3 regions of the Streptomyces yongxingensis genome follow, and region 1 is predicted to be linked to each of the others. Evidence: riboswitches for the same ligand, from Rfam matches in the RefSeq annotation. Region 1 holds a riboswitch; each other region holds the start of a gene.
The links. Region 1 has a riboswitch for cobalamin ahead of ACZ6TD_RS35380 (cobalamin biosynthesis protein). Riboswitches for the same ligand answer to the same signal wherever they lie in the genome.

Region 1 (9,668 bases):
TCGGCGTCGAGGTGGTTGGTCGGCTCGTCCAGCAGCAGGATGTCGGAGTCCGAGAAGAGGATCCGGGCCAGCTCGACCCGGCGCCGCTGACCGCCGGAGAGCGTATGGAGCGGCTGGCCGAGCACCCGGTCGGGCAGGCCGAGGCTGGCGGCGATGGTCGCGGCCTCCGCCTCGGCGGCGTATCCGCCCTTGGTGAGGAACTCGGTCTCCAGGCGCTCGTACTTCTTCATCGCGCGCTCGCGGGTGGCGCCCTTCCCGTTGGCCATCCGGTCCTCGTTCTCGCGCATCTTGCGGAGCACGGAGTCGAGCTCGCGGGCCGAGAGGATGCGGTCGCGGGCGAGGACGTCGAGGTCGCCGGTGCGCGGGTCCTGCGGGAGGTAGCCGACCTGACCGGAGCGGGTGATGGTGCCGCCGGCCGGGATGCCCTCACCGGCCAGGCACTTGGTGAGCGTGGTCTTGCCCGCGCCGTTGCGGCCGACGAGACCGATGCGGTCGCCCTTGGCGATGCGGAAGGAGGCGGACTCGATGAGGACGCGGGCGCCGGCACGCAGCTCGACGCCGGAGGCGGTGATCACGGGAATTACTCCTGGGCAGGGTGGACGGCGGACGGGACGGACGAGGGCGGCCGACGCCGTCTAATGCACGAGGAGAATTGCCATGCGGCTAGTTTAGCGGGGCGGGCAAGTCGTTTTTCCCCCGGCTTTCCCCGCCGCCGCTCCCCTCAGGCCCCGCCCGTGTGCACCTGGAAGGCCGCCCGGCGCACCGCCTTGGCCAGGGCCGGATCGGGGTGGGCCGCGGCCAGCGCCACCAGGACCTGCACGGTGCGGGGGTGCCCCACGGCCCGTACCTCGGCCAGCAGCGCGGGCACGGTGCCCTGGACGGCGGACTCCAGGTGGCGGACGAGCAGCGGGCTCTCCCCATGGTCGGAGATGGCCGCGGCGGTGTCCACCCACAGCCAGGTGGCCTCCTCGCGGGTGAGCGCGTCCAGCGCCTCGTCCGGGTCGGCGCCCTCGTGCTCGGCGAGCCACAAAAGCGCGTACGGCCGCAGACACGATTCGTCGACGACCGCCCGTACGTTGGGCTCGGCGGGCGCCCCGACGACGCGCAGCGCCTCGAAGGCGAGCCCGCGCAGCAGCGCGTCGTCGCCGCGCGCCGCGTCGATGAGCTCGATGACGGCGCTGCCGACGGGGCGGGCCGCCAGCCAGGCCCGGTATTCGGCGCGGGCGGGGCCCGGGGTCAGGCCCGCACAGCCGCGCAGCATGTCGGCGGCGGGCTGCTCGATGTTCCCGGCCGGGCTCTGGGCGGCGACGCAGATCTGCTCCAGCTTGACCCACACCGCCCAGTTGCCGAGCGCGGTCAGCTCGGCCTCCCGGCGGTCGCCCTTGGCGTCGTCGGACCCGCTCCCGGCGCCCCCCGGCCCCTCCGGGCCGTCCTGGGGTTCCTCCCGCACCGTGAGCGCCCCGACGGACGAGAGGGCGTCCAGGGCCCAGTCGAGCAGCCCCTCCAGCGTGGCGGCGTCCTCGGCGTCCTTGGTGTCCTCGGTGGCCTCGGTGTCGTCGGCACTCGCGGCGCCCCCGGCGCCATCGGCGGGCTCCCGGGGCTCCGTGGCCTCCTGGGGGACCTCGCACCGCTCGGTGCGCAGTTCGGCGACCCGCTGCCGGAGCATGTCCAGCAGGGCGGAGATCTGCACGGGGCCGGCCGAGAGCTGGAGCAGGGAGAGCAGCTGGGGTACGGCCTCGACGACCTCCGCGACCGCCGTCGGCTCGGCCGTCTCGGGAGCGGGACAGGCCAGGGACCACGCGTCCAGGAGCGCGACCCAGCCCCGCAGCACCGCGCTGTCGTCCCGGTCCCACGCCTGGAGCCGCCAGCCGGGGCGGGTGGTGCCCGCGTGGTGCTCGATGAGGCCGATGAGGCGGGCGCGGTCCCAGTCGGTCCGCACCTCCCGCTCGCTCACCCCGAGCGCCTCGGCGGCGCGGGCGGCGGCCTCGTCGGACAGCGCGCCGGGAGCGCCGTGCTCGGCCGCGGCCCAGTGGGCGATCGCCACGGCCCCGGTGAGCCCCGCCCTGGCCTGCCGGGCCAGCTCCGACGGGGGCGGAGTGCCCTCCGGCGGACGGGGCGCCGGTCTTGAGCCGCGGTTCACCGCGGGCCGGCGGGCCGTGGCCATCGGCCGGTTGCGGACAAGTCGGAGCCGGGAGTCGCGCGGAGTACGGGACGTCACGGAAGCAGTCTCGCCGTTGACGGCCCGAAAGCCCAATCGGCACCCGTCCGGCGGTCGCCGCGAAGGGTTCACGCCATCTTACGGACGCTTCCGCCGCCGCCCCGCGAACGCCTCCCGCGCCGCCCCGCACGCGCTTTCGCGAACGCCTTACGGGGCGCTACAGGAGGTCGGGCGGCGCGGGAGGTCGCCTTACGGGCGCTACAGGAGCGGTACCAGAAAGCGCCGAAGCGCCTCCTCGTACGCCTCGGGGTCCGCGTTCCACATGGCCGCGTGCGGGGCCTGCCGCACCGTGTGAAGGGTCACCAGATCGCGTCGGCGGTCGACGAGTTCGCGCGAGACGTGCCAGGGCGCGAGGGTGTCGTCGGGGCCGTGGGCGACGAGCGTGGGCACGGACAGCCGCTCCGGGTCGGCCACCTCCGGGAGCCTGCTGTCGTGGAGTCCGGTGCGCCCCTCGGCGGCGCGCAGGGCGAGCGGGAGCAGTGGCGCGGGGATGCCGCGGGCCGCGGCGAGGGCGCGCAGGGTGGCCTGCCAGTCGAGCACCGGGGAGTCCAGGACGAGACCGATGACGCGGTGCCGCAGCGCGGAGTTGGCGGCGGCGTGGAGGGCCATCGAGGCGCCGATGGACCAGCCGTGCAGCACGACCCCGGTCGCCCCGTACCCCACCGCGTAGCGGATGGCCGCGTCCAGGTCGCGCCACTCGGTGTCGCCGAGGTGGGATATGCCGTCCTCGGAGCGCGGGGCGCCGGGGTCCCCGCGGTAGGCGAGGTCGAGCACCGGCACCCGCAGCTGCCGCAGGAAGGGCATGACGACCATAGGGTGCTCACGGGTGGTGCCGAGGCCATGGGTGGTGATCACCCATGTGGAACGTTCGCCCGGGATGAACCAGGCGGGCAGCGGACCGAGTTCGCCGGGCACGTCCACGTCGGCGTGGTCGATGCCGAGCGCGTCCCGCGGGTTGCCGATGTGCACCTGGGGGGTCAGCCGCACCCGGGTGCCGGGGGTGAGCTCGCCGTGGGTGACCCGCTCCAGGCGGCGTACGACGCAGTCGGCGGGGTGCGGGGCGTCCTCGATGACGGGGCCGACGACGGCGTGGCAGGAGCGGCCGGTGAGGCCGTAGGTGCCGGGGCGCAGCGAGGCGAGCGAGCGGGTCAGGGTGATCTGGCCGGCCGCGGTCGCGTGGACGGTCAGCGGCGCCTCGTTCGGCAGCGGGCGGTTGGCGGCCGGTTTCAGCGCAGCGCTGGTGGCGTACCGTCCGGCCGCCACCGCGGCCACGCCGACACTCAGCAGGGTGGTGGCGGCCGCGACCGCCGTTGTTCGCAGACGCATCCCTCCCAGTGTGGTCGGGGAGGCAGCCCCCGGCCAGCGGGCGTACCCGGCCGGGTGACCGCCCGGCCGGGGTCCGGGGGCGTGCCGGGCGGGCTCAGCCCTTCTGGCCGTAGCCGCTCAGCTTCTCGGCGGCGCGCCGCATCTCGTCCGGCGGGATCAGGGACGGGGTGCGGCCGGGGACGGAGACCGCGGTGAGCCAGACCTGGCACATCCATTCGAGCTGGGCGGTGCGGTCGTACGCCTGGTCCAGGGTGGCTCCGTGGACGACGGTGCCGTGGTTGCGCAGCAGGCAGCCGCTGCGGTCGCGCAGCGCCTCGAGCATGGCGTCGGCCAGTTCGTCCGTGCCGTAGAGCGCGTAGGGCGCGACGCGGACCGGGCCGCCGAGGGCGGCGGTCATGTAGTGGATCGCGGGGAGCTCGTCGACGAGCGTGGAGACGGCCGTGGCGTGGACGGCGTGGGTGTGGACCACGGCCCCGGCGTCGGTCTCCCGGTAGATCGCGAGGTGCATGGGCAGCTCGCTGGTGGGCTTCAGCGTGCCGAGGACCTGCTGTCCGTCCAGGTCGACGGCGACGGCGTCCCTGGGGCCGAGCCGGTCGTAGGGGACGCCGCTCGGGGTCACCAGGACGGTGTCGCCGACCCGGGCCGAGACATTGCCCGACGTGCCGACGACCAGGCCGTCGGCGGTGGTCCTGCGGGCCGTACTCACCACCTGCGTCCATGCCTGCCGCAGGGGATGGGTCAGCCGCGGCTGCGGCTGCCGCGTGGATCGCGACTGGGTCACCTGCCCTCACCTCCGAGGCCCGATCCTTCCAGGCGGCCGCCGGCCGCGCGGCGGCGGGACCGGAACGGGCACGGCGGGCGACTACGGCCGCGCTTCGTGGGCACCCGATCGCGGGCGGGTGAACGTGGGGGAACGGCGGGCGGCCGCGTGGCCGGTCCCGGGGCCCGCTCCGGCGGCTCTCGATAGCGCCTCAACTCCCGTACGACATGGGAACGTAGGCTGGAATTCACAGGGCCTTGGTGATCCCGCAACCATGTCACCCCGATGCCCTGCTCAGTTCATCTCCCGTTCACCCTGTTTCCTTACGTTCACCGTGCCACTAACGACCTTCGAACTGATTGACCGGGTGTATGGAACACATCACGCTTCTCATCGGGATCGTGATCGTCACGGCCTTGGTGTTCGACTTCACGAACGGCTTTCACGACACGGCTAACGCCATGGCCACCACCATCTCCACGGGAGCACTCGGGCCCAGGGTGGCGGTGGCGATGTCGGCCGTCCTCAATCTCGTCGGCGCGTTCCTGTCCGTGGAGGTGGCCAAGACCATCTCCGGCGGGATCATCGACGAGGGATCCGGTATCCAGCCAGAAGTGATCTTCGCGGGACTCGTCGGCGCGATCCTGTGGAATCTGGTGACGTGGCTCGCCGGACTCCCCTCCAGTTCGTCACACGCCCTGTTCGGCGGTCTGATCGGCGCCACCGTGGTCTCCGTCGGCCTGGACGGGGTCAACGGCGACGCGATCGTCATGAAGGTCCTGATCCCCGCCGTCGCCGCGCCGATCGTGGCCGGGATCGCCACGCTGGCCGCCACCCGGCTCACCTACCGGCTCGGCCGCGACCGCTCCCCCGAGGACACCGCGAAGGGCTACCGCGCGGGGCAGATCGCCTCGGCCGCCCTGGTCTCCCTGGCCCACGGCACCAACGACGCCCAGAAGACGATGGGCGTGATCACCCTGGCGCTGGTCACCGGGAACGTGGTGGCGCCCGACTCCGACCCGCCGCTGTGGGTCATCGTCTCGGCGGGCCTGGCCATCGCGCTCGGCACCTACCTGGGCGGCTGGCGCATCATCCGCACCATGGGCAAGGGCATCACCGACATCCAGCCGCCGCAGGGCTTCGCCGCCCAGACCGGCGCCGCGACCGTCATCCTCGCCTCCTCCCACATCGGCTTCGCGCTGTCCACCACCCAGGTCTGCTCCGGCGCCGTCATGGGCGCGGGTGTCGGCCGTAAGGGCGCCGTGGTGCGCTGGTCGACCGCGGGCCGCATGGTGGTCGCCTGGGTGCTGACCCTCCCGGCCGCGGGTCTGGTGGCGGGCGCCGCCGCGCTCCTGGCCGACCAGGGGAACGCGGGAATCACGGCGGTGGCCGTGCTCGCCGTCCTGGCCTGCGGGGCGATCTGGATGCTGTCGCGCCGCAAGCCCGTGGACCACACCAACGTCAACGAGGTCGGCAGCCAGGAGCCGGTGGGCGCCGTCACGGCCGCCCTGCGGTCCGTGGCCCCGCCGCCCGCCGGTACGGCGAGCGCCGCCCCCGAGGACGGCACCTCGGAGAACACGCCCGAGCAGATCCCCACCCCCGCCGCCGCGAGCAGCAGCACCCGTTAAGGAGCCAGGAAACATGAGCATCGACTGGGCGGCACTCGGCCAGGTCTTCGGCGTCAGCCTCGCGGTGACGGTCGGCATGGTGGGCGTCTTCACCCTGGGCATCGTCGGCACCTCCCGTAAGGCGGCACCGGAGCAGGGCGGCACGGCCGCCACCGTGCCCGGGGGCGCGGTGGGCACTTCCGCGCTCGCGCGCACCGGCGCGTACGCCTGCTTCGCGGTGTGCGCGGCGGTCGTGGCGTACGGCATCTATCTGATCGTCGCCTGAGGACGCCGCTTCCTCGAACCACCCACCGGCCGCCGGATGGTGGCGCTGACCAGCGCCGACCGTCCGGTGGCCGTCCTGTGAGGGGCGGTTGTCTGTGGGGCTCGGCACACTCGGGCGTCATGGGTCATATGCGAGTTGACGGCCATTCGCGGCCCATGGTGGACTTCCCGAGCCAAACGGCGGCAGGAGAGGAAGCCGGTGAGAATCCGGCGCGGTCCCGCCACTGTCACCGGGGAGCACCTTCCCATCGCCTGTATGGGGTCACGGCTCGTCCGTACGGTTCGTCGCGTACGCGGGCTGGAAGACCGGGAAGGCCGCGGATCCGGGAGCCAGGAGACTCTCACCGCCGGTCACGTCGAACCAGGGCGAGGACCCTGAGTGAGGACATACCGCCATGCCCGGCATCGCCACGCCGCCAGCCCTCCCTGTCCGCTCCGGCTCTTCCGGACCCTCCGGCCCTTCTGTCCGGGTATCGCCGCGCCGAGGCGTGACGGCGGCCTGACGGATGCGTGCCGATCACGCCTCGTTCGCGTGCGGCGTGGCCCTCGGCTTCCTCGGCGACCTCGCCACGGGTGATCCGCGCCGCGGCCATCCGGTGGCCGCGTTCGGGCGCGCCGCCGCGGCCGCCGAGCGCCGGCTGTGGCGCGACCACCGGGGCTACGGGGCCCTGCACACCGCGTTGTGCGCGGGCGGCGCGGCCGCCGGTGCCGCGCTGCTGACCCGCGCCGTACGGGGCCGCGGCGGCCGCCGTGGCGCGGAGGTCGCGCTGACCGCCGCCGCCACCTGGGCCGTGCTGGGCGGCACGAGCCTGGGCCGTGAGGCACGGGCCGTCGGCGGGGCGCTGGCCGCCGGGGACCTCGAGGTCGCCCGGGAGCGGCTGCCGCATCTGTGCGGCCGCGATCCGCAGGGGCTGGACGGGCCGCAGATCGCCCGCGCGGTCGTCGAATCGGTCGCCGAGAACACCTCCGACGCGGTCGTGGGCGCGCTGGTGTGGGGCGCCGTGGGCGGCGTGCCGGGGCTCATAGGGTTCCGCGCCGTCAACACCCTGGACGCCATGGTGGGCCACAAGTCTCCGCGCCACCGGCGGTTCGGCTGGGCGGCGGCCCGGCTGGACGATGTGGCCGGCTGGCCCGGTGCGCGCCTTACGGCGGCCCTGGCGACGCTCGCGGGCCCCGATCCGCGCGGTGCGTGGCGCGCCTGGCGGCGCGACGGCCGACGCCATCCGAGCCCCAACGCGGGCCCGGTGGAGGCGTCCTTCGCGGGCGCGCTCGGCGTCCGGCTGGGCGGCACCCTCGCGTACGGCGGCCGGGTCGAGCACCGGCCGGTGCTCAACTCCGGCGGGCGGCCGGTGGAGTCGGCGGACATCGAGCGGGCGATACGGCTGTCGCGGCGCGTCGGCGTCCTGGCGCTCGGGGTGTCCATAGCGGCCCGGCCGGTCCTGAGTGCGTTGACGGGGCGGCCCCGGGCCTTGGGAAGGGGCGGTCGATGAGCGGGATACACGGTAAGGGCGGCACGGACGGTTCCGGGGCACGCGGCGGGGGGCTGCTCGTCGCGGGCACGACCTCCGACGCGGGCAAGAGCGTGGTGACGGCCGGGATCTGCCGGTGGCTCGCCCGTAAGGGCGTCAGCGTGGCGCCCTTCAAGGCGCAGAACATGTCGCTCAACTCCTTCGTCACCCGGGAGGGGGCGGAGATCGGGCGGGCGCAGGCCATGCAGGCGGCCGCCGCGCGCGTCGAGCCGAGCGCGCTGATGAACCCGGTCCTGCTGAAGCCGGGCAGCGACCGCAGCAGCCAAGTGGTGCTGCTGGGCAAGCCCGTGGGCGAGCTGAGCGCGCGCGGGTACTTCGGCGGGCCCGGAGCCCCCTCGCCCGGCGAGCAGCTCTCCGCGGGGCGTGAGGCCCTGCTGGGGACGGTCACGGAGTGCCTGGAGGAGCTGCGGCGCACCCATGACGCGGTGATCTGCGAGGGCGCGGGCAGTCCGGCCGAGATCAATCTGCGCCGCACCGACATCGTCAACATGGGGCTGGCGCGCGCCGCCGGGCTTCCGGTCGTGGTGGTCGGGGACATCGACCGCGGTGGCGTCTTCGCGTCCTTCTTCGGCACGACCGCGCTGCTGTCCGCGGCGGACCAACGGCATGTGGCCGCCTATCTGGTGAACAAGTTCCGCGGCGATGTGAGCCTTCTGGAGCCCGGTCTGGAGATGCTGCGCGACCTCACCGGGCGCCCGACCGTGGGGGTGCTCCCGTTCGCCCACGGACTGGGGATCGACGAGGAGGACGGGCTGCGGGTGTCGCTGCGCGGCGCGGTGCGGGAGAGCGTCGTGGCGCCTCCTTACGGCGCGGACGTCCTGCGGATCGCGGTGGCCGCCGTGCCGCTGATGTCCAACTTCACGGACGTGGACGCGCTGGCGGCCGAGCCGGGCGTGATCGTGCGGTTCGTGGACCGGCCCGAGGAGCTGGCCGACGCCGATCTGGTGGTGCTGCCGGGCACCCGGGGCACCATAAGGGCGCTGGAGTGGCTGCGTGAGCGCGGGCTGGCCGACGCGATCGCCCGGCGGGCCGCCGAGGGCCGTCCGGTGCTGGGCGTCTGCGGCGGCTTCCAGGCGCTCGGGGAGCGCATCGAGGACGAGGTCGAGTCGAAGGCCGGGACGGTCGCCGGGCTCGGGCTGCTGCCGGTGCGGGTGCGGTTCGCGGCCGAGAAGACCCTGGCCCGGCCGGTGGGCGAGGCGCTCGGCGAGCGGGTGGAGGGCTACGAGATCCACCACGGGGTCGCCGAGCTGCTGGACGGGGCCGAGGAGCCCTTCCTGGACGGCTGCCGGGTGGGCTCGGTGTGGGGCACGCACTGGCACGGCTCGCTGGAGAGCGACGGCTTCCGGCGGGCGTTTCTGCGGCGGGTGGCCACCGCGGCGGGCCGGGCGTTCGTACCGGCGCCGGACACCCGCTTCGGCGAGCTGCGCGAGGAGCAGCTCGACCGCCTCGGCGACCTGATCGAGGAGCACGCCGACACGGACGCGCTGCTGCGGCTCATCGAGGAGGGCGTCCCGGAGGGGCTGCCGTTCGTCCCCCCGGGGGTGCCAGGGGCGATGACGTGACGAACCCCCGCCCCCACACCGGACCGCTCCGCCCACGCACCCCAGGAGGTATCGCCGCGTGACCACCACCTACCCCTTCAGCGCGATCGTCGGCATGGACGGCCTGCGGCTCGCCCTGCTCCTCAACGCCGTCTCGCCCGCCGTGGGCGGTGTCCTGGTGCGCGGCGAGAAGGGCACGGCCAAGAGCACCGCCGTAAGAGCGATCGCCTCGCTGCTGCCCGAGGTGGACGTGGTGGCCGGGTGCCGGTTCTCCTGCGATCCGGCCGCGCCCGACCCGTCCTGCCCGGACGGGCCCCATGAGCCGGGCACGGGCGAGGCGCGCCCCGCGCGGATGGTCGAACTCCCTGTGGGCGCCTCCGAGGACCGGCTGGTGGGCGCGCT
Region 2 (9,668 bases), 4.0 Mb from region 1:
GCCGGGGCGGCCGCGCTGCGCGCCCTGGAGCGGCTGCGGCTGGCCACGGCGCGCGACTTCGACCCGGCCGTGGTCGAGGCGCTCGCCACGGTGCTGTCGGGCGGGGTTTACGGCCGCCCCCGGTGAGAACTGATAACTCGCCGGTAATGAGCGGGGCTCCCGAGGGGCATGGTTGGATGCGAGGAGAGGGGTGCCAGGCCAGATGGCCGGTGGCAAGGAGGTGTGGTGGGCGTCGCATCCCGGCCGCAGGGTGAGGGGTCGGGCTGAGATGTCCGCGAATGTGTGGCAGGTTGTCTTCAAGGGAGGGCGACGCCGTCCGCGAAGGCATCTGGTACGGGACGACTTCGATACCGGCAGGCGGGAATCGTGAAGATCTTCGGCAAGGTACGGCACCGGCCGTCCGCCTCATGGCGGCAGGCCACGGACCGTGCGTTCACGCTCATCGGCGACGGCCGGTACGAGGACGCGGGCGCGCTGCTGACCCGCGCCGCCGACCTGGAGCCGTGGCTGTCGGAGTCCTGGTTCAACCTGGCGCTGCTGCACAAGTTCCGGCACGACTGGGAGCAGGCGCGCGCCGCGGGGCTGCGGGCGGTCGCGCTGCTGGACCGCGAGACGGGCGCTCCGGACTGGTGGAACGTGGGGATCGCGGCCACCGCGCTCCAGGACTGGCCGCTGGCCCGCCGCGCCTGGCAGGCGTACGGGCTGAAGGCGCCCGGAGAGGCGTCCGCGTCCGGTGAGCCGCTCGGCATGGAGCTGGGCAGCGCTGCGGTGCGGCTGTCCCCGGAGGGCGAGGCCGAGGTCGTCTGGGGCCGTCGGCTGGACCCGGCCCGGATCGAAGTGCTGTCCATCCCGCTGCCGTCGTCCGGGCGGCGCTGGGGCGAGGTGGTGCTGCACGACGGCGTACCGCACGGCGAGCGCGTGACCTCCGCGGGCCCCGCGTACCCGGTCTTCGACGAGATCGAGCTGTGGGCGCCGTCCCCGGTGCCGACCTGGGTGGTGCTGCTGGAGGCGGCCACCGAGGCCGACCGGGACGCCCTGGAGCGGCTCGCGGCGGACGCGGGCTTCGCGGCCGAGGACTGGTCGTCGTCGGTGCGGCTGCTGTGCCGCTCCTGCTCGGAGAGCCGGATGCCCAGTGACGAGGGCGAGGGCGAGCATCTGGACCCGCACGACCACAGCGAACCGGGCCATCCCGGGCCGCTGGGCCACCGTATGGCGGGCTCGGGCTCGCTCTGGGTCCCCGAGCGCGAATGCGGGATCGCGGCGCCCGGGGGGCTGGTGCGGGGGCTGCTGGACGGGTGGGTGGCCGACAGCCCGGACACCCGGGAGTGGCGGGACCTGGAAGAGGTCTGCTGACCGCCTGGCGGCTGCCCTGGAGGCCCTGGGGGTGTCCGGTGGACGTGACGCCTGCGGCGGGCTGTTCCCCTCCCCGCCCCTTCCCGAAACTGGGGCTCCGCCCCAGACCCCGGAGGATCGGGGCTGTGCCCCAGACCCCGGAGGATCGGGGTTCCGCCCCAGGTCCCGGAGGGTCGGGGCTCCGCCCCAGACCCCGGAGGGCCGGGGCTGTGCCCCAGACCCCGGAGGGCCGGGGCTCCGCCCCAGACCCCGGAGGGCCGGGGCTCCGCCCCAGACCCCGGAGGATCGAGGTTCCGCCCCAGACCCGGAGCGCCGGGGTTCCGCCCCAGGTCCCGGAGGGCCGGGGTTCCGCCCCAGCTCCCGGAGCGCCGGGGTTCCGCCCCAGACCCGGACGGCCGGGGTTCCGCCCCAGCTCCCGGAGCGCCGGGACTGCGCCCCAGAACCGGAGGGCCGGGGTTCCGCCCCAGACCGGAGTGCCGGGGCTGCGCCCCAGACTCCGGGGGCCAGGGGCGGAGCCCCTGCCATGCGGCGGAGCCGTGTATCGATGCCGGGGGCCGGTCACAGTGCGTAAGCGCACCGCGCCCCGCCGCGTGGTGCCCGTACCCTGTAGGGCGACGCATCACGGTTGAAGGAAGGCATACGGCGGACGATGTCGCAGCAAGGGACGAAGCAGCGGGTGGACGACGAGTTCATCGTGGACACGGAGGACTGCGAGGAGCGCGAGCGGGCTTTCCGCGAGCGCGGCACGGCCCGCCCGATCACCGTGTACGGCAACCCGGTCCTGCACAAGGAGTGCCGGGACGTGACCGTGTTCGACGAGGAGCTCGCGCGGCTCGTCGACGACATGTTCGCCAGCCAGCGGGCGGCGGAGGGCGTGGGCCTGGCCGCCAACCAGATCGGTGTCGACCTCAAGGTCTTCGTCTACGACTGCATGGACGACGAGGGCGTTCGCCATGTGGGCGTGGTGTGCAACCCGGTGCTGGAGGAGCTGCCCGCCGACCGCCGGGTGCTGGACGACTCCAACGAGGGCTGTCTGTCGGTCCCCACGGCCTACGCGGAGCTGGCCCGCCCCGACTACGCGGTGGTGCGCGGCCAGGACCTCGACGGCGAGCCGATCGCGGTGCGCGGCACCGGCTACTTCGCGCGCTGCCTCCAGCACGAGACCGACCACCTTTACGGCTACCTCTACATCGACCGGCTCTCCAAGCGCGACCGTAAGGATGTGCTGAAGCAGATGGCCGAGGGCACCGCCCGCTATGAGACGGTGCCGAACGACTGAGCGTGCCGTACCTCACAGGGCCGGGCCCCTTGGGCCCGGCCCTGTTGATGTCAGAAGTCGTCGTCGAAGGCGACCGACCCCTCGACCGCGACCTGGTACGCCGACGCGCGCCGCTCGAAGAAGTTGGTCAGCTCCTGGACGTTCTGCAGCTCCATGAAGGAGAACGGGTTCTCCGAGCCGAAGACCGGCGTGAAGCCGAGCCGCTGGAGGCGCTGGTCGGCCACGCACTGCAGATACTCCTGCATCGACGCGGTGTTCATGCCCGGCAGCCCGTCCCCGCACAGATCGCGGGCGAACTGGAGCTCCGCCTCGACGGCCTCCTTCAGCATGTCGGTGACCTGCCGCTGGAGCTGGTCGTCGAAGAGGTCCGGCTCCTCCTCGCGGACGGTGTCCACGACCGAGAAGGCGAACTCCATGTGCATCGACTCGTCGCGGAACACCCAGTTGGTGCCCGTCGCCAGGCCGTGCAGCAGGCCGCGCGAGCGGAGCCAGTACACGTAGGCGAAGGCGCCGTAGAAGAACAGCCCCTCGATGCAGGCCGCGAAGCAGATCAGGTTGAGCAGGAAGCGGCGGCGGTCCTCCTTGGTCTCCAGCCGCTCGATCTTCTCCACCGAGTCCATCCAGCGGAAGCAGAACTCCGCCTTCTCCCGGATGGAGGGGATGTTCTCGACGGCGGCGAAGGCCGCGGCGCGGTCGTCCGGGTCGGGGAGGTAGGTGTCCAGCAGCGTCAGATAGAACTGGACGTGCACGGCCTCCTCGAAGAGCTGCCGCGACAGATACAGCCGCGCCTCGGGGGAGTTGATGTGCTTGTAGAGCGTCAGCACCAGGTTGTTGGCCACGATGGAGTCGCCGGTCGCGAAGAAGGCGACCAGACGGCCGATCAGGTGCTGCTCACCGGGGGAGAGCTTGGCGAGGTCGGCGACGTCGGAGTGGAGGTCGACCTCCTCCACGGTCCAGGTGTTCTTGATCGCGTCGCGGTAGCGGTCGTAGAACCGCGGGTACCGCATGGGCCGCAGGGTGAGTTCGAAGCCCGGGTCGAGCAGGTTCTTGTGGTGCTCGGTCGAGGTGTTCGCGGTGGTCATCTCGGATGCGGTGGTCATCTCGGATGCGGTGGGCATTACTGGCAGACCTCGCAGGACTCGGGGTTTTCCAGGGAGCAGGCGACGGCCTCGTCCTCGGCCGGTGCCTGCTGGACGGGGACGGTGGCCGTGGCGGCGCCGCCCCGGGCGCTCTGGGCGATCCGGGTGGCCGGACGCGAGCGCAGGTAGTACGTGGTCTTGATGCCGCGCTTCCAGGCGTACGCGTACATCGAGCTGAGCTTGCCGATGGTCGGCGCCGCCATGAAGAGGTTCAGCGACTGGCTCTGGTCGAGGTACGGCGTGCGGGCCGCCGCCATGTCGATCAGGGCGCGCTGCGGGATCTCCCACGCGGTGCGGTACAGCTCCCGTACGTCCGCGGGCACCCAGGAGAAGTCCTGGACCGAGCCGTTGGCCTCGCGCAGCGCCTCACGGGTCCGGGCGTCCCAGACGCCCAGCTTCTTGAGGTCGTCCACCAGGTAGGAGTTGACCTGGAGGAACTCCCCGCTGAGCGTTTCGCGCTTGAAGAGGTTGGAGACCTGCGGCTCGATGCACTCGTAGACGCCCGCGATGGAGGCGATGGTCGCGGTCGGCGCGATCGCCAGCAGCAGCGAGTTCCGCATCCCGGACTTCGCCATCCGCGCGCGCAGCGCCTGCCAGCGCTCCGGCCAGGTGGCCACCGCGTCCGGGTAGTGGTCCGGGTGCAGCACACCGCGCGCGGTGCGGGTCTCGGCCCAGGCGGGGTGCGGGCCGTGGCGCTCGGCGAGCTCGCAGGACGCCTCGTACGCGGCGAGCATGATGCGCTCGGAGATCCGCGTGGAGAGCGCCGTGGCCTCGGGCGAGTCGAACGGCAGCCGCAGCCGGAAGAAGACGTCCTGGAGCCCCATCAGGCCCAGACCCACCGGGCGCCAGCGGGAGTTGGAGGCACCGGCCTCCTCGGTGGGGTAGAAGTTGATGTCCACCACGCGGTCGAGGAAGGTCACGGCGGTGTGGACGGTGGCGTCGAGGCGCTCCCAGTCCAACTGCCCGTCCTCGTCCAGGTGCGCGGCGAGGTTGACCGATCCGAGGTTGCACACGGCGGTCTCGCCGTCGTCGGTGACCTCCAGGATCTCGGTGCAGAGGTTGGAGGAGTGGACGACCCTGCCGGGCTCGGCGGTCTGGTTGGCGGTGCGGTTGGCGGCGTCCTTGAACGTCATCCAGCCGTTGCCGGTCTGGGCGAGGGTGCGCATCATCCGGGCGTACAACTGGCGCGCCGGGACCTTCTTGACGGCCTTCCCCTCGGCCTCGGCCTCGCGGTACGCGGCGTCGAACTCCTCGCCCCACAGGTCCACCAGGGCGGGCGCGTCGACCGGGGAGAACAGCGACCAGTCGGCATCCGCCTCGACCCGGCGCATGAACTCGTCCGGGATCCAGTGGGCGATGTTGAGGTTGTGGGTGCGGCGCGCGTCCTCGCCGGTGTTGTCCCGCAGCTCCAGGAACTCCTCGAGGTCCGCGTGCCAGGTCTCCAGGTAGACACAGGCCGCGCCCTTGCGCCGGCCGCCCTGGTTGACGGCGGCCACCGAGGCGTCGAGCGTGCGCAGGAACGGCACGATGCCGCCTGAGTGCCCGTTGGTGCCCCGGATCAGCGAACCGCGCGCCCGGATGCGGGAGTAGGACAGACCGATGCCGCCCGCGTGCTTCGACAGCCGCGCCACCTGGTGGTAGCGGTTGTAGATCGAGTCCAGCTCGTCCAGCGGCGAGTCCAGCAGATAGCAGGACGACATCTGCGGATGCCGGGTGCCGGAGTTGAACAGCGTGGGGGAGCTGGGCAGATACGACAGCGTGCTGGTCAGCCGGTAGAGCTCGGCCACGTCGTCCAGCGCCCGCTCCGAGAGGTTCTCGGCGAGCCCGCAGGCCACGCGCAGCAGGAAGTGCTGCGGGGTCTCGATCACCTGACGGGTGATCGGGTGGCGCAGCAGATAGCGGCTGTAGAGGGTGCGCAGCCCGAAGTAGCCGAAGCGGTTGTCGGCGCCGTCGGCCAGGGCCCGCTCCACCAGTGCGTCCAGCCGCTCGGCGTGGGTGGCGGCGAACTCGGCGGTGGAGTCGGCGAGCAGGCCCTCGCGATGGCCCACCCGGACGGAGGTCGAGAAGGAGACCGCGCCCTGCCCGGCCGCCTCCTCCGTGATGGTCAGCGCCAGCAGCCGCGCCGCGAGCCGCGAGTACTCCGGCTCCTCGGCGATCAGCCCGGCCGCCGCCTCGGTCGCGAGCCCGCGCAACTCCGCCTCGTCCGAGCCGGGATGACGGCCGCGCAGGGCGGCGGCCGCCACCTTGCCGGGGTCGGTGGCGGGCAGGTCGGCGGTGAGTCCGGTAAGAGTCCGTAGCAGGGCGGTCCCGGGCGCGTCGTCCGCTGCCTGAGAAGCCGCCTGCGCTGAAACCGGATCGGCGGGCGCGATGGTCACTGAGGTGCTCTCCCTCGGTCGGCTGGACCGCGAGGGTGGTGCGATGGGCGCGTACGGGCATGCCGATGCCGCACTCCTCGTACGCCAGGCACACCACGCAGCGTCCATCGGCCCAACCCTCGAGGCCGGGGGACGTGTTCACAGGGCCGTCGGCAGGTGCTCGGACTCACGGGCACGCCGGATTGAGCGCACACGTACACCGTTGCGGGACAGTTCCGGATTCCCACCGGATTCCCCTGCGGCGACAGCGAGGACGAGCATACATCTTGTGTCAGCCGACGCACGCACCCCCATATCTTGTGTCGGGAGGTGCGGAGTTTCGTATGAATGTGCTAATGCGTTCCGGGGTGGCCCATGACCTGGGGCGTGCGGCCCGCCATGCGGCGAGCCTGCCGGTCAGCCGCCGCCGCGGCTCAGGCGGTCCCGCACCCGCCGGGCATCCTCGGCGCGGTGCTGTGCCAGGTACTGGGCGAGCGCCTCCTGCCAGCAACGGCGGGCCTCATCGAGTTCGCCGAGCTCGGCGTGGACCTGACCCAGCCGGTCCAGGGTCTCGGCCTCGCCGTAGGCGTGGCCCATGTCCCGCAGCAGGCGCAGAGCCTCCGTGAAGCGGGTCACGGCCAGGGCGTACTGCCCGCTCTGGTGGGCCAGCCGGCCGAGGGTGCCGAGGGCGTCCGCCTCACCGTCGCGCTCCTGGTGGCGGCGGAACAGGGCGAGCGAGGTCTCCCCGTGGGTGCGTGCCTTCTCGTACGCCCCCAGCCGGGCGGAGTACAGGCAGACCTGGTTGTGCGCTTGGGCTTCCCAGACCGGCGTGTCCAGGGTCTGAAAGAGGGTGAGGGCGTGACCGGCGTGGTCCAGCGCCTCCTGATCGTATCCGCGGCGTTCCCAGGCGTAGGCCAGCACCAGGTGGGTGTGGGCCGTTTGAGTGACGTCCCCGGAGAGCTTGGTCATGGACAGTGCCTGGTCAAGGTGGTCCAGCGCCTCCTCGTGGAGGTCGGAGCGGATGCAGGCTATGCCGAGGTTGCGGTGGGCGAGCGTCTTCGCCGCCGGGTCGCCGAGCCGTCGGGTGGCCTCCAGCCCCTCCCGCCAGGCGGCGAGCTGAGCGTGCAGATGGCCGTTGCGGCGGTGGAAGGTGTCCAGCACCCAGGCGATCCGCCACACCACCTCGTCCCAGCCCGAGTCGGCGGCGAGCCGCTGGGCCGCCAGCAGCCCGGCGTGTTGGTCCTCCAGCCAGGCCAGTGCCTCAGCCTGGTCGGCCATGGCCAGCGGGTCGGCGGACGGCTCCGGGAAGTCGATCCGCATGCGGTGCGGGTGCAGCAGCCGTTCGGCGCCGCGGGCGGTGTGGAGGTAGAAGTCGACCAGCCGTCGCAGCGCCGTGGAGCGCTCCTCCCGCCCGCCGGTCCGGTGGGCCTGCTCCACCGCGTAAAGGCGCAGCAGATCGTGCATGCGGTACCGGCCGGGACGGTCCTCGCGCAGCAGGTGCGCGCGGATCAGCTCCTGCAGCACCGCGCGTACGCGTGGGGCGGGCAGGGCGGTGAGGCGGACGATGGCCGGCTGGCCGATGTCGGGCCCGGGTGCCAGCCCGAGCAGGCCGAACACCTCGGCCGCCGCGGGGGACAGGGCCAGGTACGAGGAGGTGAAGGCGGCCCGCAGACCGCCGTCCAGGCCGTCGGCCTCCAGGGTGTCCAGTCGGCCGGCCGCCTCGCGGAGGTCCTCGGCCAGCGATGAGAGCGGAGCGTGGGGGCGGACGGTACCGTGCGCGGACACCAGGCCGAGCGCCAGCGGCAACCCGGCGCAATGGCTGATCAGTTCGGACACGGCAGCCGGCTCGGCCGCCGTGCGGTGATGACCGAGGCGGCTGGTGAGCAGGTGCCGGGATTCGTGTTCGTCCAGCACATCCAGGGTCAGGTGGTCCGCCCCGTGCTGCATGGTCACCCCGACGAGCTGATTGCGGCTGGTCACCAGCACACCGCAGTCGGGGCTGCCGGGTATCAGGGGCAGCACCTGGGCGGCGCTGTGCGCGTTGTCCAGCACGATCAGCATTCGGCGGCCCGCGGTGAGGCTGCGGTACAGGCCCATCTGGGACTGTTGGCCGGCCGGAATCGATCCCGGCTCGACGCCCAGGGCGCCGAGGAAGCTCTGCAGCACCGCCTCGTGGGGCAGGGGTTCCTTCGAGGGGTCGAAGCCGAGCAGGTCGACGTAGAGCTGGCCGTCCGGGAAGTCGGCCAGATGGTCGTGTGCCCAGCGCAACACCAGCCATGTCTTCCCGATGCCGCCGGGACCACCGACCGTGGCGATCACCACCCGGTCGCCCCGCTCCGCCCACCCCCGGTCCAGACGGTCGAGTTCCCGCGCCCGCCCGGTGAACAGCGGGGGCGGGGCCGGAAGCTGGCGCGGCACCGGTAACGTCGCCGCCCCCGGCTGATCCGGAACGGACAGCTCGGGAGCGGTGGTGAGGATCTGCTGGTGCAATTCCCTCAGCCGCGGAGTGGGGTCGGTGCCGAGCTCCTCGGCGAGCTGCTCCCGGACGCGCTCGTAGTGCTTGAGCGCGTCGGCCGGGCGTCCGCAGCGGTAGAGGGCGAGCAGGTACTGGACGGCCAGGCGCTCGTCCAGCGGATGGTCGGCGATCAGCTTCGCGAGCTCGGGGAGGATCGCCTCGTGTCGGCCGATACGCAGCTCCGCCTCGTACAGCTCGGCCAGCAGGGCCAGCCGCTCCTGCTGAAGCCCGGCCCTGTTCCGCGCGGCCCAGTCGCCGCCGAGGCTGCCCAGGGCCTCGCCGCTCCAGAGCTCGGCGGCCCGGCGGTAGAGCTGCCCGGCGCCCTGGTGGTCGTGTTCTTCCGCGGCTTTCCTGCCCTTCCGGCCGAGCGCACGCATCAGGTGGACGTCCACCCGTTCGGGGTCCACCGCCAGGACGTAACCGCCCGACCGGCGGAGCAGCGGAGAGGAGCCGGTACCCGGGGTGTCGTCGTGCTCCAGCAGTTTGCGCAGCCGGGCGACATAGCTGTGCAGGCTGGCCCGGGCGGCGCGGGGCGGGGCGTCGTCCCAGACCCGTTCGATCAGGGCGTCCACGCTGACCAGTTGACCGGCCCGGAGCGCGAGGATCGCCAGTGTGCAGCCCTGCTTCGCCGGCCCCGCGGAGACGTACCCCCCGTCAGCGGTCCGCACCGTGATCTCGCCGAGTAAGCGGATCAGCGGTCGGGCCGAGTGCGCGCTCTCGATGCGGCTCATCCGGCAACGGTCTCACATTCAAGGTTCGTTCAAGGTTTCGCCACGAGCGTTCCGGCACGGTGACGGCTGCTGTCCGGTGGCCGTCGCAACGGGGGATACGGATGCTGGTGACCGAGTTGAACACGGAAACCCTGCCCGCGAAGGAGCGGTTCGCCGCCTGGGTGGAGCTGGCCAACCAGTCCTTGACACCCGCCTTTGTGCGCAGTGACGACGAAGGGGACTTCCGCGCCTCGATGCGTGTCCTGGCCCTGGGCGACGTCCTGGTGGCCGCGCTGGATCACCCCCCGGTGCGGGTCC
Region 3 (9,668 bases), 880 kb from region 1:
AGGGTGAGGATCGAGCACCCGGACGTGTTCTTCGCGGAGGCGAGCGAGGAGGTCCCGAAGGACCAGGTGTGGTCCGGGGAGCTGTATCTGGAGCTGCACCGCGCCACGTACACCTCACAGGCCCGCACCAAGCAGGGCAATCGGCGCAGCGAACACCTGCTGCGCGAGGCCGAGTTGTGGGCCACGACGGCCGCGCTGCACGCGCCGGACTACCGCTATCCGCTGCCGGAGCTGGACCGGCTGTGGAAGACGGTGCTGCTGCACCAGTTCCACGACATCCTGCCCGGGTCGTCGATCGCCTGGGTGCACCGCGAGGCCGAGGCCGAGTACGCGCGGGTGGCGGCGGAGGTGCGGCAGCTCACCGAGCGGGCGCTCGATGCCCTGGCCGCGACCGGTGACGGGTCGGCCGCCGTGTTCAACACCAGCCCTCGCGACCGCGCCGAGGTCGTCACGGTGCCGGCGGAGGTCGCCGCAAAGGGGCAGGGGCTGACGGACGGGCAGCGGCTCGCGGACGGTTCGGTGGCCGTGTGGACGCGGGTCCCGGCGAACGGCAGCGCGCCGCTCGTCCCGCGCGGGACGCCCCCGCGTCCGGTCACCGTCGACGGCCGGGTGCTGGACAACGGCCTGGTGCGGGTGGAGCTCGCGGACGACGGCACCATCGCGTCCGTACGCGACCTGGCGGCCGACCGCGAGGTGCTCGCGCCGGACGCGGCGGGCAACCTGCTCCGCCTCCACAGCGACCTGCCCAACTACTGGGACGCCTGGGACATCGACAAGCACTACCGGAACCGCTACACGGACCTCACCGACGCCGAGTCCATCACGGTGGCCGAGGACGGCCCGCTGCTGGGGGCGCTGCGCGTGGAGCGCGCCTTCGGCAAGGGCTCGCGGATCGCGCAGACCATCGTGGTCCGGGCGGGCAGCCGTCGTGTCGACATCGAGACGGAGATCGACTGGCACGAGGCGGAGAAGATCCTCAAGGCCGCCTTCCCGGTCGATGTGCGGGCCGACCACTCCCGCGCCGAGATCCAGTTCGGCCATGTGCAGCGCCCCACCCACACCAACACGAGCTGGGAGGCGGCCCGTTTCGAGGTGTACGGCCACCGCTGGGTGCACATCGGGGAGCCGGGCTACGGGGTCGCGGTGCTCAACGACGCCACCTACGGCCACGACGTCTCGCGCACCACACGGGAGTCGGACGGCGGGACGACCACGACGGTCCGCCTCTCCCTGGTGCGCGCGCCGCGCGTGCCCGACCCGGAAGCCGACCAGGGCAAGCACCGCTTCACCTACGCGCTGCTGCCGGGCGCGACGGTCGAGGACGCCATCGCGGAGGGGTACGCGCTGAACCTGCCGCTGCGCGTCGGCGCCGCGACCCCGGCGGCCCCCGTGATCACCAGCGACCATCCGGCGGTGACCGTCGAGGCGGTCAAGCTGGCCGACGACGGATCGGGCGATGTGGTGGTGCGGCTGTACGAGTCGCTGGGCGGCCGGGCGCGGGCGGTGCTGCGCACGGGATTCCCGCTCGGCCGGGCCCAGGTCACGGACCTGCTGGAGCGTCCGTCGGCCGAGCGGCCCGCGGAGGTCTCGGCGCTCGGTGCGGGCCAACTGGCCGTGGCGCTAAGGCCGTTCCAGATCCTCACCGTGCGGCTGACCCCCGCCGGCTGAGGTCAGGGGACCCGGTCCGCCGCGGGCGGCGGGGCAGCGGGGTCACCGCCGGGGCCGGGACGGCGGCGAGGACGAGCCAGGGTGCGGCGGACGGCAGGTCAGGACGACCGGTCCGGGAACGGGAGAGCCTCGGCCGCCGTCACCTCGTCCCCGGCCCGTACGCCGTGCAGGACGTGGGCCAGCACCTCGGCTCCGCGCACCACGCGCGGGCCGGGGCGGTTGAAGTAGGCCGGGCCGTCCAGCACCCAGACACTCCCGGCCCGTACGGCGGGGAGGTCGGTCCAGCCCGGCAGGCGGGTGAGCAGGTCCGTCTCCCGCAGGGTCCGCTCGGGCGGGAAGCCGCACGGCAGGACCAGCACCACCTCCGGCCGGGCGGCGCGCACCGCCTCCCAGGTCATCGGGCTGGTGTGCTGACCGGACGCGGCGAGCAGCGGTTCGCCTCCGGCGGTGGCGATCTGGTCGGGGACCCAGTGTCCGGCGGGCCACAGCGGGTCGAGCCATTCGATCGCCACGACCCGCGGCCGGGCCCGGCCCGCCACCGCCCGACGGATCCGGTCGAGGCGGTCGCGCAGCTCGGCCCGGCGCCGCTCGGCGCGCTCGCGCACGCCGAGCAGCTCGCCCACTGTCACCAGGCAGTCCAGCACATCGTCGAGCGTGCGCGGATCCAGGCTGAGGACGCGGGTGCCGGCGTCCAGCGCCCGGACGGCCCGGCTCACCTTCCGGTACGACACGGCGCACACCTCGCACAGGTCCTGAGTGAGCACCACATCGGGGCGCACGGCCGCCAGCGCCTCGGTGTCGAGGGTGTAGAGCGACGACCCGGAGTGTGTCGCGCCGCCGACCGCGTCGGAGATCTCCCGGCTGGTGAGGGCGTCCTGGTCGAGGCCGGTGGCGGTCACCACGGGGATGTCCGCCACCGCTTCCGGCGGCCAGTCGCATTCGTGGGTCCGGCCGGCCAAGTGCTCGGCGAGTCCGAGTTCGGCGACGATGTCGGTCGCGGCGGGCAGCAGGGAGACGATGCGCATACCGCGACTGTAGGCGGGTTGTCCGGGACATTGGTGACAGGCGGCGCGTGGCTGCCGGCGTCTCACCAGGTGGGCGGTCTTGGCCAGGCATCCGACACGCGGTACCGTCGGTGCGATATCGACGATGGCCTGACGGAAGCCGGTGGGAATCCGGCACGGTCGCGCCACTGTGAACGAGACGTATCCGAAGGGGACGTCCCGTGAGTCAGACCCGCGGCCATCGTCCTGTGCACCACCGAGATGGGACGCGAACTCCCTTAGGAGGCCACTGTCATGGCGCAGCATGTCGCGCAGCCGACAGCCACCACTCCCGCCCTTCCCGCCACGCTGCCGCTGAAGGCGATAGCTCCCTGGGCCGTCTTCTTCGGCATCCTGATGCTGGTCCTGCTGTACTTCGTCGGCGCCGAGCAGGGCGCCACCGCGGTCGTCTCCGGCGAGGGCGTCCACGAGTGGGTGCATGACGCCCGTCATCTGCTCGGCTTCCCCTGCCACTGACGCGAGGGACGCGGCACGCCCATGAACTCCGCAACAGTAAGAAACCTGCTGGTGCGGGGCATGCTCGCCGGTCTTGGTGCCGGTGTGCTCGCCCTGATCGCCGCCTATTTCCTCGGTGAGCCGAACGTCGACCGCGCGATCGGCTTCGAGGAGGCCCACGCCCCCGCGCACGAGCACGAGCACGAGGTCGAGATCGTCTCCCGCGGTCTTCAGTCCACCGCCGGCCTGGCCACCGGTGTGCTGATCTACGGGATCGCGTTCGGCGGCATCGCCGCCCTCGCCTACTGCGTCGCCCTCGGCCGCGTCGGCCGATTCACCCCGCGGGCCACCGCACTGCTGCTGTCCGGCTGTGCGCTGCTCGCGGTCTATGTCGTGCCGTTCCTGAAGTACCCGGCCAACCCGCCCGCCGTCGGCAACGGCGACACCATCGGCAAGCGGACGACGCTGTACTTCCTGATGATGGTGCTCAGCGTGCTGCTCGCGATCGCCGCCACCATCCTCGGCAAGCGGCTCGCCCCGAAGCTGGGCACCTGGTACGCCACCGTCGCCGCGGTGGCCGCCTTCGCCGTCGTCATCGGGCCGGCGTACGCCTTCCTGCCCGTCGTCAACGAGGTCCCGGCGGACTTCCCGGCCACCGTCCTGTGGCGGTTCCGGCTGTCCGCCCTCGCCATGCAGGTGATCCTGTGGGGTGGCTTCGGTCTCCTCTTCGGCGAACTCGCCGAGCGGATGCTGAACCCCAAGCCCGCGAAGGCCGATGAGAGCCGGGCGATGGCGGCCGCCCCGAACTGACTGACCATGCCGAGACGCACGAGGGCCCGCGGAACCGTCCGGGGGCCCTCTCGCGTGGTGAGGGCACGTCCGATCCCCCGAACCGCGGCCCCGGAGGCACCCGTGCGGGGCGCCTGGAGTCACGTCCGCGTGGGCAGGTGCCGCAATCCGTTCTCCAGCAGCGCGAACGCGTGCTCCGCGTCGGCCACCGCGCCCGCGTAGCGCTCGTCGGCCGGCTCCCCGTATGTCACGCGTTCGGTGTTGTCCTGCGCCAGTGACCACTGGACCGCGACGATTTGGACGGCGGCCAGCCGCGCGGTGAGCTCCGGGGTGTCCGCCGTCTCCCGCAGCGCCTGCGCGAGCGCGCGTTCGGCACCGGCCTTGAACCGCTCCATCCGGGCCACCAGCGAGGGGGTGTCGAGGATCATCCGGGTGAGCTTGAGGATCTGGGGATGGTCGTTGAGGCCGGTGATCGGGTCCCGTTCGCGCAGGCCCTTGAGGAAGTGCTCGCGCAGTGCGGTCAGCGGGGCGGTACGGGGCGGGCGGGCCCGTACGACGCGGGCGCTTTCGGTCTCGTGGTCGGCGAGGCGGTGCACGACGAGGTCTTCCTTCGCCGGGAAGTAGGCGAAGAGCGTGCGCTTGGACACCTCGGCCGCCTCGGCCACCTGGGCCACCGAGACCTGGTTGAAGCCGTGTTCGAGGAAGAGCCTGATCGCCGCCTTGGAGATCGCGGCGTGGGTCCGCTGCTTCTTCCGCTCCCGTAGCCCTGGCTTGCCGTCCACGACGTCCACCGTAGCAGAGTATTGCCCCCAGGAGATTTCTGCACCTGGTATACATATAGACCGAGGCGAGAAATCGAGGAGGAGTGGCAATGTCGACGGAGAAGGCGGAGAAGACGGACACGACGGAGTACACGACCGACGTCGTCATCGCGGGCGCCGGCCCGACCGGGCTGATGCTGGCGTACGAACTGGCGCTGGCCGGGGCCCGGACCCTGGTGCTGGAGAAGCTGGACCAGCGCATCGAGCAGGTGAAGGGCGGTGCGATCCAGCCCCGTACGGCCGAACTGCTGGAGTCGCGCGGGCTTTTGGAGCCGATGCTGCGGCGGGCCATTCCGCGTGACCCGGTGGGCGGGAACTTCGCGCTGCTGCCCGTGCCCTTGGACTGCACCCCCTGGCAGACCCGGCACAACGGCCCGATCGCCATTCCCCAGTGGAAGATCGAGGAGGTGCTCGAGGAGCGGGCGATCGCCGCGGGCGCGCGGGTTCTGCGCTCCACCGCCGTCTCGAAGGTCGAGGGGGGCGAGGACGGCGTGGCCGTGACGGCGGACGGCCTGGAGGTGCGGGCGCGCTATCTGGTGGCGTGCGACGGCGGCCACAGCACGGTGCGCAAACTGCTCGAGTTGCCGTTCCCCGGGCGGGCCGGGACTCATCAGGCGGTACTGACCGACATCCGGCTGACCGCGGCGTCCTCACTGGTGCCGAAGCGGATGGCGCACATCAGCACCCTGACCCGTCGCGCAGGCGACTACTGGGCCATGCTGGTCCCGGTCGACGGCGACCTCTACCGCTTCACCTTCGGGCGCGCGGACCAGGCATATACCGCCCGCGACCTCCCCGTCACCCATGAGGAGATCGCCACCGCGCTGCGGGAGGTGTACGGCGAGGAGACCACCCTGGGGGACGTGGTCAACTCCTCGCGCTTCAGCGATGCCACGCGACAGTTGGAGCAGTACCGCGTGGGTCGCGTGCTGTTCGCGGGCGACGCCGCCCATATCCATTCGCCGCTGGGCGCCCAGGGGCTCAATCTCGGTATGCAGGACGCGTTCAACCTCGGTTGGAAACTGGCCGCGGTCATCCAGGACCGGGCGCCGAGCGGCCTCCTGGACAGCTATCACGCCGAACGGCACCCGGCCGCGGCCCGGGTCCTGCATCACACGGCGGCGCAGCGGGTCCTGGCGGACACGAATCCGAGCGAGGACGTGGCCGCACTGCGCGACATCTTCATCGACCTGCTGCGCCTGCCCGATGCCAACCGCCACCTCGCGGGACTGATGTCCGGTCTCTCGCTGCGCTACGAGCTGCCCGGCGAGCATCCCCTCACCGGGCAGCGCGTACCGGACGCCGACCTGGTCACCGAGGCCGGTGTCACCCGGCTGTCGGCGCTGTTCGGCTCGGGCCACTCCGTTCTGCTCGATCTGGCCGGAGCCGTCCCGGAGGGCCTCCGGCTCCCGCCACGCGTCGACCTCGTCCGGGCCACCTGCGCCGACGATCTGGGCGCCGCCGCCCTGCTGATCCGCCCCGACGGCTATGTGTGCTGGGCGGCGGACACCTCGGCCGACTGCGGCGAGACCCTGCTCTCCACCATCGGAAGCGGGCTGGCGAAGGTGCACTGAGCCGGACGCGTCGGACGCTGTGCGGGGGCTCAGTCGTCCAGGGGGAGCAGGACGCGGAAGGTGGCGCCCTCGGCCGGGGCCGTGTGCACCTCCACCCGGCCGTGGTGGGCCGTCACCAGGGAGTGACGATGGCGAGGCCGAGCCCCGCGCCTCCGCTCCGGGTGCGGCCGCGGGCGTCATCCGCGCGGTAGAAGCGGTCGAAGGCGCGGGCGGCCTGCTCCTCGGACATCCCCGGACCCTCGTCGTGCAGCTCCAGCACCGCCAGACCGTCCTGGGTGCCGACGCCGATCCGGACCGGAGTGCCGGGCGGGGTGTGGGCCACCGCGTTCCCGACGAGGTTGGAGGTCACCTGGCGCAGTCTCGCCTCGTCGCCGAGCACCGGCGCGCCACCCGGCGGCCCGCCGCCGGGGCCGGTGAGGGTGACGGGGCGCCGTGGATCGAGGGCGCGCAGGTCGTGCAGGGCGTCGACGGCCAGGGTGCGCAGATCCATCGGAGTGGGATGGAGCGGGAGGTCCGCGACGGCGTACTCGTCGAGGCGGGCGAGCAGCAGCAGGTCCTCGACCAGCCGGACCAGCCGTGCCGCCTCCCGCTCGATACGGCCCATCGCGGCGTCGACATCGGCGCGCCCGGGCATGCCCGGCGGCGCTGCCTCACCGTCGCCGGTGCCCCCGAGGACGACCCGCGGATCGCTTACGCCACGTCGTCGGCGATCCGGTGGCGCAGATGGGCGTAGGCCCAGGCGGCGAGGGTGGTCGGGGTGGTGGTCCGGAGGGTGCGGGGCTGTTCGGGTACGAAGTCCTCACGTAGGCCGGTCGACATGCCGAGCACGGCCTCGACCAGGCTCTCGGCCGCCCCCGCCCGGCGGAGTCGCGCGCGCATGGCGTCGTCGGTGATCCGCTCGACGCCGATCCGCCGACCGGTGGCGGCGGTGAGGATGTCGCCGACCTGTCGCCAGGTGAGGTCGGCGGGCCCGTGAACGGCCTGTACGCACCGGCCGGACCAGAGGGGGGACAGCAGACGGGTGGCGGCGACCTCGGCGATGTCGCGCGGCGCCACCCACGCCATGGGCTGGTCGAGCGGAAGGATCACCTGGAGGGTGCCGGCGCGTAGGGCTTCGAGCTCGAATTCGAGGTTGGTGAAGAAGTAGCCGCAGCGCAGATGGGTGACGTCGACGCCCGTGCCGTCCAAGGCGATCTCGGTCTGCGCCAGGCCGTCGATCTCACCGGCACCGTGGCGCTTCTCGGCGCCGACGCTGCTTTGGAACACCACGCGGCCGATCCGGTTCTCGGTGACGGCGCGCACCACGCCGCTGGTGGCGCGGGCGTATTCGGCGAGGGGGTCCCCGTGGCCGCTGGTCGGGTTCACCCAGAACAGGGCGTCGATACCGCGGGTGGCGGCCACCACCGCGTCGGCGTCGTACTGGTCGACCGGCACCGCGTCCACCTCGTCCCGGACCTCGGGCGCCAGCCGCCCGGGGTCGCGCAGCAGCACGCGCGGCCGGACCCCGGCGCGGACGAGCGTGGCGACGACGTGGCGGCCGACGTTTCCGGTCGGGGTGGTGACGGCGATCCGCATTGGTTGCTTCCTCTCCTCGATGGCTCGACCGCACCCTAGGAACCAAGGCGGCCGGAAGCTGTCCTCCTCTCCTGGAAGGCTGGGGGAATGGAGCTCGATCCGACGATCAGGACCTTGACCATGCTGACGCTGCTGCAGTCGGGGGGCGAGTGGACCGCCACCGAGCTGGCCGAACGGCTCGGCACGAGCGTCCGCACCGTGCGACGCGACGCCCAGCGGCTGCGCCGCCTCGGGTACACCGTCGAGGCCCGCCCGGGGCCGGGCAGCGCCTACCGGCTGAGCCCCGGGACCAGGATTCCGCCGCTGCTGTTCACCGCCGACGAGATCACCGCACTGGTGGCCGGGCTGCATGTGATCCGCGCCTTCCTCCCCGAGGAGGCGGTCGCCTCGAGTGCGTTGCTCAAGCTGGACCAAGTGTTGCCCCGCCCACTGCGACGCCGTGCGGCCGCCACCGACCTGGCCACCGAGGTGCTCCAGCAGCCCGGCGCCGTGGTCTCGGCGGCGACCGTCGGTGTGATCGCCGACGCGGTGGCCGAGGACGGCAGACTCCGCTTCCACTACACCGACCAGCACGGCCGCCCCTCCACCCGCCTGGTCGAGCCGTACCGCCACTTCCTGCGCGCCGGACACTGGTACCTCGTGGCATTCGACGTCGACCGGGACGACTGGCGCACCTTCCGCCTCGACCGGATCACCGACATCTCCCGCGTGGCGGGCACCTACCGGCCGCGCGCGTTCCCCGATGAGTCCATCGAGCACTGGCTGACCACCGACTTCGGCCGCGCCACTCACGGCATGGCGTGACGTTCCGGGACCTCCGAGCCCCGCTGGAAGGTCCGCCGGTAGGCGGAGGGCGTGGTGCCGAGGGCGTCGCGGAAGCGGGCACGGAGGTTGGTGCTGGTACCGAGGCCGCTCTGGGCGGCGATCCGCTCGATGCCGAGGTCGGTGACCTCCAGGAGTTCGCGGGCGTGGTTGACACGGGCGGTGAGCAACCACTGGTGCGGGGTGACACCGGTTTCCTGGCGCCACATGCGGACCAGGGTGCGGGTGGAGACGCGGGCGTGGCGGGCGAGGACCTCCAGCGTGAGGGGTTCGTCGAGGTGGCCGAGGGCCCAGTCGCGGGTGTCGGCGAGGGTGTGGGCGGTGGGCTCGGGCAGGGACTGGGCGATGTACTGCGCCTGGCCGCCATCGCGGTGCGGCGCGGCCACCAGTTCCCGGGCGATGTCGTTGGCGACGGCGGCGCCGAGGTCCTCGCGGACGATGTGGAGACACAGGTCGATGCCCGCGGTCACACCCGCGGAGGTCAGCAGCGGATCGTCGTCGATGTAGAGGACACCGCGGTCCACCCGGACCCGGGGGTAGAGCTCTTCGAGCTCGTCGGCGCTGGCCCAGTGCGTGGTCACCGTACGGCCGTCGAGCAGCCCGGCCGCGGCGAGTGCGAAGGCGCCGGTGCAGATGGAGGCGATACGGGCGCCTCGGCTGAAGGCGAGTTTCAGGGCCGCCGCCACCTCGGGCGCCGGTGGCCGCTGATATTCCCAGTAGCCGGGCACGATGATCGTGTCCGCCTGGGCCAGGGCCGGCAGCCCGGCGGTGTCCCCGACCGTGAAACCGGTGCTGGTCATGACGCTGCCACGGGCTCCGCCGCACACCGTGAGTTCGTACGGCGTGTTGGGCCGTGCGTTGAAGATCTGCGTCGGGATGCCGAGGTCGATCGGGAGGACCCGGGGCAGCACCAGGACCGC

Region 2: linked by a shared signal. The riboswitch ahead of ACZ6TD_RS17755 (ribonucleoside-diphosphate reductase subunit alpha) and the one ahead of ACZ6TD_RS35380 (cobalamin biosynthesis protein) in region 1 are both predicted to bind cobalamin.
Region 3: linked by a shared signal. The riboswitch ahead of ACZ6TD_RS39130 (CbtB domain-containing protein) and the one ahead of ACZ6TD_RS35380 (cobalamin biosynthesis protein) in region 1 are both predicted to bind cobalamin.

The regions. Positions count from the first base shown of each region.
Region 1 is NZ_CM145717.1:8,239,867-8,249,534, reverse strand. It holds gene ACZ6TD_RS35410 (ABC-F family ATP-binding cassette domain-containing protein) at 1-575, opposite strand, end outside; gene ACZ6TD_RS35405 (hypothetical protein) at 722-2,218, opposite strand; gene ACZ6TD_RS35400 (alpha/beta hydrolase) at 2,417-3,544, opposite strand; gene ACZ6TD_RS35395 (class II aldolase/adducin family protein) at 3,639-4,325, opposite strand; gene ACZ6TD_RS35390 (inorganic phosphate transporter) at 4,676-5,932, shown strand; gene ACZ6TD_RS35385 (hypothetical protein) at 5,946-6,197, shown strand; cobalamin riboswitch at 6,340-6,556, shown strand; gene ACZ6TD_RS35380 (cobalamin biosynthesis protein) at 6,703-7,686, shown strand; gene ACZ6TD_RS35375 (cobyric acid synthase) at 7,683-9,287, shown strand; gene ACZ6TD_RS35370 (putative cobaltochelatase) at 9,346-9,668, shown strand, end outside.
Region 2 is NZ_CM145717.1:4,236,008-4,245,675, reverse strand. It holds gene ACZ6TD_RS17775 (HD-GYP domain-containing protein) at 1-126, shown strand, start outside; gene ACZ6TD_RS17770 (tetratricopeptide repeat protein) at 367-1,353, shown strand; gene def (peptide deformylase) at 2,003-2,632, shown strand; gene ACZ6TD_RS17760 (ribonucleotide-diphosphate reductase subunit beta) at 2,683-3,732, opposite strand; gene ACZ6TD_RS17755 (ribonucleoside-diphosphate reductase subunit alpha) at 3,750-6,146, opposite strand; cobalamin riboswitch at 6,281-6,407, opposite strand; gene ACZ6TD_RS17750 (AfsR/SARP family transcriptional regulator) at 6,543-9,371, opposite strand; gene ACZ6TD_RS17745 (AraC-like ligand-binding domain-containing protein) at 9,479-9,668, shown strand, end outside.
Region 3 is NZ_CM145717.1:9,117,761-9,127,428, forward strand. It holds gene ACZ6TD_RS39120 (alpha-mannosidase) at 1-1,668, shown strand, start outside; gene ACZ6TD_RS39125 (cobalamin-binding protein) at 1,767-2,693, opposite strand; cobalamin riboswitch at 2,776-2,910, shown strand; gene ACZ6TD_RS39130 (CbtB domain-containing protein) at 2,967-3,188, shown strand; gene ACZ6TD_RS39135 (CbtA family protein) at 3,210-3,977, shown strand; gene ACZ6TD_RS39140 (TetR/AcrR family transcriptional regulator) at 4,097-4,738, opposite strand; gene ACZ6TD_RS39145 (FAD-dependent monooxygenase) at 4,828-6,351, shown strand; partial or broken gene ACZ6TD_RS39150 (sensor histidine kinase) at 6,381-6,988, opposite strand; gene ACZ6TD_RS39155 (NAD(P)H-binding protein) at 7,042-7,926, opposite strand; gene ACZ6TD_RS39160 (helix-turn-helix transcriptional regulator) at 8,047-8,730, shown strand; gene ACZ6TD_RS39165 (GlxA family transcriptional regulator) at 8,715-9,668, opposite strand, start outside.